DNA from 4 places in the Virgibacillus salinus genome. Region 1 is predicted to be linked to each of the others. Evidence: predicted binding sites of a transcription regulator. Region 1 holds the regulator's gene; each other region holds the start of a gene.
The links. Region 1 encodes Rex, which represses fermentation and respiration genes when NADH is low (regulators of the CRP and FNR family bind a similar motif). Its sites were predicted from a motif close to TTGTGAAATATTTCACAA; they were not measured.

Region 1 (2,205 bases):
GCATATAGTATTGAGCCAACCCCACTTGAGATTAACAGGAATCCAGGAAGGTCAAATTTAAGATCCTGGTTTTTTTCGGTTGGGGCTAGATATTTAGTAGAAAATAATATTCCTAAAAGAGCAAATGGCAGATTAAATAGAAAAAGGAACTGCCAAGTAAAAAACTCGATAACAACCCCGCCAACGGTTGGTCCAATTGCAGGTGCTACCATTGCTGCAACACCATAAATACCAACGGCGAGACCTCTTTCATTTTTAGGAAATGCGTTAAAGATAAGTGCCATCGCTATTGGCATCATAAGGCCTCCAGCAGTACCCTGAATAGCTCTTGAAATAATTACCATACCTAAATCAGACGATACCGCCCCTGATATCGAGCCAATCATAAATATGATGAGCCCAATTATGTAAATACGCTTTTTCCCAAAACGATCACCTAAGTAACCTGTCAACGGCATTGTCATTCCCATCGACACCATAAAAATTGTCAGCATCCAACTGACCGCTACAGCATCAACTTCAAATAGTCTCATAAAGGTAGGCAGTGTTGGGTTTAGCATACTATTATTTAAAATGACGGTGAATGTCCCAAACAATACTGACATTACTACAAGCCATTTAGAATCTATTCTTCGCATGCAAATACCCCCAGTAACAGAAGTTAGCTATTTGAAATTTAATCTAAGTCCAGTGGATAATGTTTCAAAAAGTAAACCAATGATTGCAATTCTACTGCTAAATCAATATGATGAACACGGATTTTCTCAGGAACCGTAATTCTTGCTGGAGTGAAGTTAAGGATTCCGGAAACGCCATAGTCGACAAGTCTGTTTGTAATGCTTTGTGCTTCATTGGCCGGTACAGTTAAGATTGCTACACTGACTCCTGTCATTTTCTCCTCTAAATCATTAATATGAAATATCGGTACGCCTCCAATATCTGTTCCAATTTTTTCTGCATTAGTATCAAAAGCCTTCACTATCTTTGTATTGTTATTTTTCATAAAATTATAATGTAAAAAAGCAGTTCCAAGATTCCCTACACCAATTAATGCAACTTCAGTTACCTCATCTTGGTCCAATGTCTTTCGGAAAAACCCAAGCAGGTATTCGACGTTGTAGCCATACCCTTTTTTTCCCAATGCCCCAAAGTAAGAAAAGTCTCTTCTGATAGTAGCGGAATCAACTTTTACCGCCTCACTCAGTTCTTTTGAAGATACTCGCTTTTTCCCTTGGTGATTCAAGTTATTTAAAAATCTATAATATAATGGAAGCCTCCTTGCTGTAGCCTGCGGAATTTTATTTTGATCCATGATTATTCCCCCTGATCTTCACGATAGTAATTTCCTGACTTACCGCCTTTTTTCGACAGTACATACGTTGGACCGATTACCATTCCTTTATCAATTGCTTTACACATATCATATACCGTAAGTGCTGTAGCTGAAGCTGCTGTTAGGGCTTCCATTTCAACACCTGTACTTCCTTTTGTCTTCACAAATGCCTGTATTTGCAATACATATGTATTATTAGTCTCCCAATCAAATGAAATATCAATTCCCTTTAATTGTAAGGGATGACACATCGGTATCCAGTCAGGTGTTTTTTTGGCAGCCATTATTCCAGCAACCTGAGCCACCGAAAGTACATCTCCCTTTTTCATCTTATTTGTTGTTATTTTTTGATAGATTTCTTTGGTTACTTGAATACTTGAAATAGCAGTAGCTGTCCGCTCGGTTTCACTTTTATCACTAATATCAACCATTTTTGCTCTTCCCTGTTCATTAAAATGAGTAAAATCTGCCATATGCTCAACTCCCTGCCATGTCTTATTAAGACCTATTCTATCAGAAAAAAACAGATAAGTCGTGATTAATTTCACAATATCATTGCCGAGCCAATTCATTATAAGATACACTTGTATAGGATGAGGTGAACGAAATGATTATTATGCAAATGAATGGTCTCTCCAAATCATTTGGAGCAGACGAGATTTTATCAAATATAAAAATTGAAATAAAAGCTAAAGACCGAATCGCGATTGTTGGCAGAAACGGGGCTGGCAAGTCAACCTTACTTAAAATTATGGCTGGCGAACTTTCTCATGATGTAGGTGAATTGTTTAAACCAAAGGATCTAACCACAGGCTATCTTTCGCAACACACTGGCCTTGAATCTGATAAAACCATTTGGAATGAAATGGTAG
Region 2 (2,205 bases), on a different contig from region 1:
ATGTGTTATGTAGAATTTTTTCTTCTAATCTATTATGTAGGTCCATAATTTTGTCGCCTAAAACACGGAAAAGTTTAATACAAATTTCAGGATGGGTAATTAGGAAGTTCTCGAAGTTCTTAATAGGAATATAAATTAGTATAGCATCTTCCAGTACTTCGGAGTGTGCCGGGCAATCACCTTGTCTAAAAAAACCTTGGTGCGGAAACATATCGCCAGGTTGCAGAACGTTAACAATCTGTTCTTTCCCATGAATGTCAGTTTTGTAAATTTTGACTTTTCCTTGATGAATAAAGTAGACGTTTGTCAATGGATCGCCTTGCATAAATATATGTGTGCCATGACGGTACATGCGGTGTTTAGCTAGTTCAACAATTGGCTCCATTTCATAGTCAGTCAAATCTTTAAACAATGGAACCTTTTGTAATAATTCTTGAATTGTATGTGTATTCAATTTCATACTCCCTTCTTCAATAATAAACAACAGCACTTTATTTTAGTATTAGTCCAATTACATTTTATCACTTTATATAGATTCCTATAACCAATAAGTGTGAAAATTATTTGTCAGCGTGATAAATATCATGTCAAGGTGTGTTCTCACTCACAACTAAGAATAGAATTTGCGTTTATGATGAAGTTGGTTAAAGGTTATCAAATCTTAATTTGGAGGGAAAAGCAATGAATGATACTCAGTTTGCAGTGAAAATTCATGCACCGGAAATAGAGCCAAGGTTTAGGCATCAAAAAATATTTGAGGTATTTGATGAGCTGAAATCAGGAGAGTTTATGGAGCTTTCCAATGATCATAATCCAAAACCGCTTCATTATCAGTTTATGATTGAACGTGAAGATACATTCTCATGGGAGTACTTAGAAGAAGGTCCATCTCTGTGGCGTGTAGCAATAGGTAAACAGTAAAATTGTTAAGCCCTTGGTGGTTAATCCAAGGGTTTTAATTTGCAGTTAAGAAGGTATTAATATCCTTTTTAAGTTTTCGCATTAAAACTTGGCGATTTTATGACATTTACATATTAGTGAGAAATGTCACATCTGGTCACAAGGGAAATAGGTAAGCTAGATGCAGCAACTAATTTAGGAGGGGTAGCATGTTTCCACAAGATTATAATGAAAACCCGTTTATCGTTATTTGGGAATTGACACGTGCCTGTGAATTGAAATGTCTGCATTGCAGGGCAGAAGCACAATACCATCGGCACCCATTAGAATTATCATTTGAAGAGGGAAAAAAATTAATTGATGATATATATGAAATGAATAATCCGATGCTTGTTTTTACAGGCGGTGACCCATTAATGCGTCCGGATGTCTTTGATATAGCTGAATACGCGGTGAAAAAAGGTGTACGTGTATCGATGACACCTTCTGCAACACCGAATGTAACGAAAGAAGCAATGGAAAAGGCGAAGAATGTTGGGCTAGCAAGATGGGCATTTTCCATCGATGGACACTCTGCAGAGGTTCATGATCATTTCCGTGGTACGTCAGGTTCGTTTGATTTAACAATGAATGCGATAAATTATTTACATGAGCTGGAAATGCCCCTCCAGATAAATACAGTGATTTCAAGATATAATGTCGACTATCTGGATGAAATGGCTGAAATGGTGGAGAAATTAGGTTGTGTGCTTTGGAGTGTGTTTTTCCTTGTGCCAACTGGTCGTGGAAAAGAAAGTGATATGATTTCACCTGCTGAACATGAGAAAGTATTACGCTGGCTATATAAACTGTCAAGACGTGTTCCATACGATATAAAAACAACCGCAGCACAGCATTATCGCCGTGTTGTTATTCAAGGAAAAATGCGCGAGAATAAAGATCATGATGATGCGATTCGTTATGAAGACGCACTAATGAGCGGCAAGACAGGTCAAATTGATGGGCTCGGTCGTGCACCTAAAGGGGTCAATGATGGCAACGGCTTTGTGTTTATTTCACATACCGGTGATGTTTTTCCAAGTGGACTGTTACCGATAAAAGCAGGAAATGTACGCGAGACACCACTTGCAACGATTTACCGTGAATCAGAAGTGTTCCAAAACTTGCGTAATCCCGATAAATATAAGGGGAAATGTGGAGTATGTGAATTCCGGCATGTATGCGGTGGATCAAGATCAAGGGCATATAACGTAACCGGTGATTACATGGAGAGTGAACCATATTGCGTTTATATTCCAAAAGCAA
Region 3 (2,205 bases), on a different contig from region 1:
GTGTAATTAGCTTGAAAGAATAGGAAAGTTTATGTAGTATTATTGTATAAATAAATATTTGGCCTTAATTTTGAGGAGGAGATTTACTTGGCATTTATTATTACATCACCTTGTAAAGATGAGAAATCAGGCGAATGTGTCGAAGTTTGTCCTGTTGATTGTATAGAAGAAGGAAAAGATATGTTCTTCATTGATCCGGATATATGTATTGATTGTGGAGCTTGTGAAGCAGTTTGCCCAGTGGAAGCTATTTATATGGAAGATGAAGTTCCTGAAGAAGAAAATGAATACATTGCTTTAAATCGTAAATTCTATGAAGATCAACAATAAAGCAACAGCCGCTACTCATAAGAGGGCGGCTTTTATTTTATCGAAAAATTATTATAACCCTTATGCTCCTCTATTTTCTCCACTGTTATATCATCAACACGAATGAACTGATTAAACCCACTTTCCAGCTCTATTAAAAATGAATTTACACTTGTCTCCTCACCTTCAACTTCCAATTCAACAGTACCATTAGATTGATTTTGGACCCATCCGGTTAAACCATGTTCTTTTGCTTTTTGCTGAGTGGTGTACCTGAAACCAACTCCCTGTACTCGCCCGCTTACAGTTACATGTAGAAGCATGTAATCACTCCCTAGAATAATATTACTTTATTGCATATTTTTTACAATGCATAACAACCTAATAGTATATTACCGCAAAATATGCTAATTAAACTAATAACTCGATGATAAAGTATATGGGTTTCACTTGAATCTATTTATGTGATAATTGTCACTTAAATTTAAATATTCAATATAATTAATTGTTCCATAAAATGATACATGATATGCTGAATCTACTAGATGGAATAAGTTTCTATCTTAATTATTATAAACAATTAATAAAAATAGTACACTCAAAGAGGTGATCATTTTATGTCAGGTCCTGCATTAAAACATGTCGATAGTCACAAAGCTATTCATGAAGCAGCACTAAATGAGGCAATTGAATTGACGAATTTCCTCGATAAGCTAGTTAGAGATAATCATACCGAAAAAGCGTTGGAACTAGCTTATGTAATTGTCGAACAATGGGAAACTAGAACACTTCGACATGCTGAAGCTGAAGAAGAAGGATTATATAAAGAATTAGTTGAAGAAAATCCCGATCTAAATGAGGATATTGTTGCATTAACCAGAGATCATAATTTGTTAAGGATATTAATTAAGGAAATTAAATCCACTCTAAAAGACGACGGCATCAATGATGGAGTTGTCCAAAAATTCCAATCGTTAATTATAGTAGATGAGCTTCATAACCAAAAAGAAATGGAAGTACTACCAGAACACTAATCATATATTAAAAAAATTACTGGAGGTGAGTTGATATGGAATCAGAACGATTACAGACAGAGCAGGAACAATTTTTAAGAGTCGCTTTGCCGGATCTGTACAGCTTTCTAATGGAAGAAGTGGAAAAACATTATAATATACATCCTTATGATATCCAAGCACACGTCATTAAAGATTCGAAGCAATACCAACTCATTTTTTATTATGGAGATGGCTTCGCACACCAAAAATCGAAGTATTTTTCACATGAAGCAGTTGAAAGAATGGGTGAGGAAATGACAGACTTTTCCAAAGAACTTGGAGAAGCTTGTAAAGAAGTTATGATAGCAGATTATTTTAAAATGATGAAGATGTAATAACTCCAGCAAAAATAGGGGGATTTAGATGTTGTTTGAAGACGGTGCTAGTTATGTCCAGGATAGAGAAGACCTAATAGCAATACTTAAGATGCGATTTGGGGAAATACCCCCAAAAGTGATTGAAGAAATATATGCGATTGAGGAATACAACACCTTAGAACGTTTAATAGTGGTTTCTTCAAACGTTCCAAGCCTAAAGATATTTCTTGAAGAATTAAAAGAAGGTGCAGGCAGTTTTAAAATTCTTGGCGAACGGTTTAATCCTATCCAATCATTAAATGAAGAAGGTGAAAATAGATGAGGAGCAGTAATAAACTGTTAGAAACACTTAAACATATCCGTCATGGTGAAAAAATTAATGATGATTTCACCGAGGAAAGTCCTCGTCCGCGTGATTCTGAAGATATATATCGGAGACGCTGGCAGCATGACAAGATAGTCAGATCAACCCATGGGGTAAACTGTACCGGTTCATGCAGCTGGAAGATTTATGTTAAAGATGG
Region 4 (2,205 bases), on a different contig from region 1:
GTGGTGGATAAAACGTATATAAAACGGACGCTTCATTCATTAAAATTGTTATTACTACTAGTACTACTCCTAACAGCATCAACCCTAGTCCAACCCAAGCCATTTTCCTTACTTTTGGAAGAAGTCCTCCTAATGTATGGGATAGAACTGCATATAAATAACCAATTGTGAATGTAGCTGTAAAAACTAGAATTAATAAAATACCGTGTGCAGTTAACACTTGGTAATAGTTTAACCATGCTGGCAATTCCAGAAGACCGGCCCTCTGAAGCCCTTGTACTAATCCTAAAATTCCGCCAATAAGTAATGTAATAAAGGCTACTGATAAATATGATTTCGATATTTTAGCATCCAAAGGATTAACGCCTAATCCTTTATTCGCCTTCTCGCGAAATGTTTCTTTTATTGATTGTTCCATTTGACTTTACCTCCTTTACTTCACCGTGATTGTCGTGGACATAAGCTGATGCCCCGCACCGCAATATTCATTACATAACACTAGATACTCGCCTGGCTCATCAAATGTGTGTGTAATTTCTTGGATGTGACCTGGCATTACCATTGCATTAATGTTTGTTCCAGCAACTTGAAAGCCATGAACAACATCTTTGGAAGTCATTGTAAATGTTACTTCTGCCCCAGCTGGAACTTCAATATCGCTGGGAGTAAAGCCAAACGCTTGTAAGGTCATAACAACTTCATATTCGTTTTCCCCCACCTTTTTCACGCCAGGATTATCAAATGGAGCAGTTTGATCTACTTGCTCAGGATCAATATTTTCTTTATTACTTGGTGGCCCCATACCTAACGCGAATGTTTGATAACCTACTATAACCATAAATAAAATTAAAATTCCGGCACTTAATCCAAGCCAAATTTCTTCTAAGCGATGCATATCCTTTCCCTCCTATACTCTGGACATATATAACCAAAAGACTCCTACCCACATAACAACGATGACTCCTAACACAAATAACACGGAAACCATTGTACCTTTTAATGATTTTTCTTCTTTATTTTCGACTGGAGTACTCGTTTTTGCTGCTTCCATCACAAATCCCCTCCTTGTAAACTATCTTTCTACTACATCTTATTTTTTTAAGGGGTTTTGCGAAGTGAACTAAATCACACGAATACGTGATTTTAATTACAGGGGGAATCCCAGTGATCATTTATAAAGAATTCCAAAAAAAATAAAGAGTAATACCCTTGATATAACAGGGTTTAACTCTTTAAATATAACCATTATAATTTGTAACTACTTCGACACATTTTCGGAAATTATATTTGTTAGAAAACTGGTATTCGTTAAAATGCATGTTTAAAAAGGAGGATAAAAATGACCGAGTCGGCTAAAAAACCTTACACTCTGCAGTGCAAGCCTTTGTGGCAAATGTCATAGTTGCACTTATGCAAATAAGAAAGTAGCTATTCATTTTTAATTGCCAGTAAAAGTTGCTTGGAAAAGAAATAAAGATATGTCTCTTTTACTTGCTCGTACCAAATATGTTCAACCGCATGTTTGTACAGATCCATTTGAATTTTATACCTATCTAAAAGTTTATCTTTTACACGATCGGTTACTTCCTCAGTGATTCCATCAGTCTTATAATCAAGAATAATCCATCCATCATCTTTTGGAATAACACAGTCTATAACACCTTGCACCAATACTTGTTCATCCATATTATTGGTCCAGTTTGCATAAACTTCTTTTGCAGATAACGAAAGACTGAATGGTACTTCCCGATAAATAATCGGCGATTCCATGATTAATTGAGCAATTGACGTGTTAAAAAATTGTTCAACAGCAGTGGTCTCAATAACCTCTGCCTCCTGTTTCGTCAAAATTTCCCGTTCTACTAATTGTTCCACAAATTCTTCTATTTCTGTTGCAGTCATTGGCTTCGTCAGTGGTATATGCTGCATCACTGTGTGCATTGCAGTACCACGTTCTGCCGCAGTAATCGATTTTTGTTTTTGCATAAAAGCAGGTCGTTTGGCGATTGGGGCATGAGACGTTTGGATAAGCTGTTCACCACTATATTCATCTTTTATCTCCCGCTGTCTTTTAATTTCGGTCACTGTTTGTTTGGCTCTGTAAGTTGCAGCTTCAAGATATGGATACGTGTAAGCAAGGCGATCGTCAACAGCCCAATCCAAGTGGCTATCATCCAATTCCAGCGGATGCCAATTCACGATATT

Region 2: the regulator Rex is predicted to act here: its motif matches at 1,036-1,053, upstream of BLS02_RS14110 (TIGR04053 family radical SAM/SPASM domain-containing protein).
Region 3: the regulator Rex is predicted to act here: its motif matches at 772-789, upstream of BLS02_RS09530 (hemerythrin domain-containing protein).
Region 4: the regulator Rex is predicted to act here: its motif matches at 1,114-1,131, upstream of BLS02_RS13910 (cytochrome c oxidase subunit 2A).

What each region holds. Positions count from the first base shown of each region.
Region 1 is NZ_FNKD01000005.1:226,290-228,494, forward strand. Features, by position in the region: gene BLS02_RS18140 (MDR family MFS transporter) at 1-638, opposite strand, end outside; gene BLS02_RS18145 (redox-sensing transcriptional repressor Rex) at 677-1,312, opposite strand; gene moaC (cyclic pyranopterin monophosphate synthase MoaC) at 1,315-1,806, opposite strand; gene BLS02_RS18155 (ABC-F family ATP-binding cassette domain-containing protein) at 1,941-2,205, shown strand, end outside.
Region 2 is NZ_FNKD01000003.1:415,722-417,926, forward strand. Features, by position in the region: gene BLS02_RS14100 (Crp/Fnr family transcriptional regulator) at 1-454, opposite strand, end outside; gene BLS02_RS14105 (DUF2249 domain-containing protein) at 682-921, shown strand; gene BLS02_RS14110 (TIGR04053 family radical SAM/SPASM domain-containing protein) at 1,110-2,205, shown strand, end outside.
Region 3 is NZ_FNKD01000002.1:533,106-535,310, forward strand. Features, by position in the region: gene BLS02_RS09520 (indolepyruvate ferredoxin oxidoreductase subunit alpha) at 88-330, shown strand; gene BLS02_RS09525 (acylphosphatase) at 363-632, opposite strand; gene BLS02_RS09530 (hemerythrin domain-containing protein) at 927-1,343, shown strand; gene BLS02_RS09535 (hypothetical protein) at 1,379-1,699, shown strand; gene BLS02_RS09540 (hypothetical protein) at 1,728-2,003, shown strand; gene BLS02_RS09545 (nitrate reductase subunit alpha) at 2,000-2,205, shown strand, end outside.
Region 4 is NZ_FNKD01000003.1:383,473-385,677, reverse strand. Features, by position in the region: gene BLS02_RS13920 (cbb3-type cytochrome c oxidase subunit I) at 1-418, opposite strand, end outside; gene BLS02_RS13915 (cytochrome c oxidase subunit II) at 434-895, opposite strand; gene BLS02_RS13910 (cytochrome c oxidase subunit 2A) at 908-1,051, opposite strand; gene addA (helicase-exonuclease AddAB subunit AddA) at 1,429-2,205, opposite strand, start outside.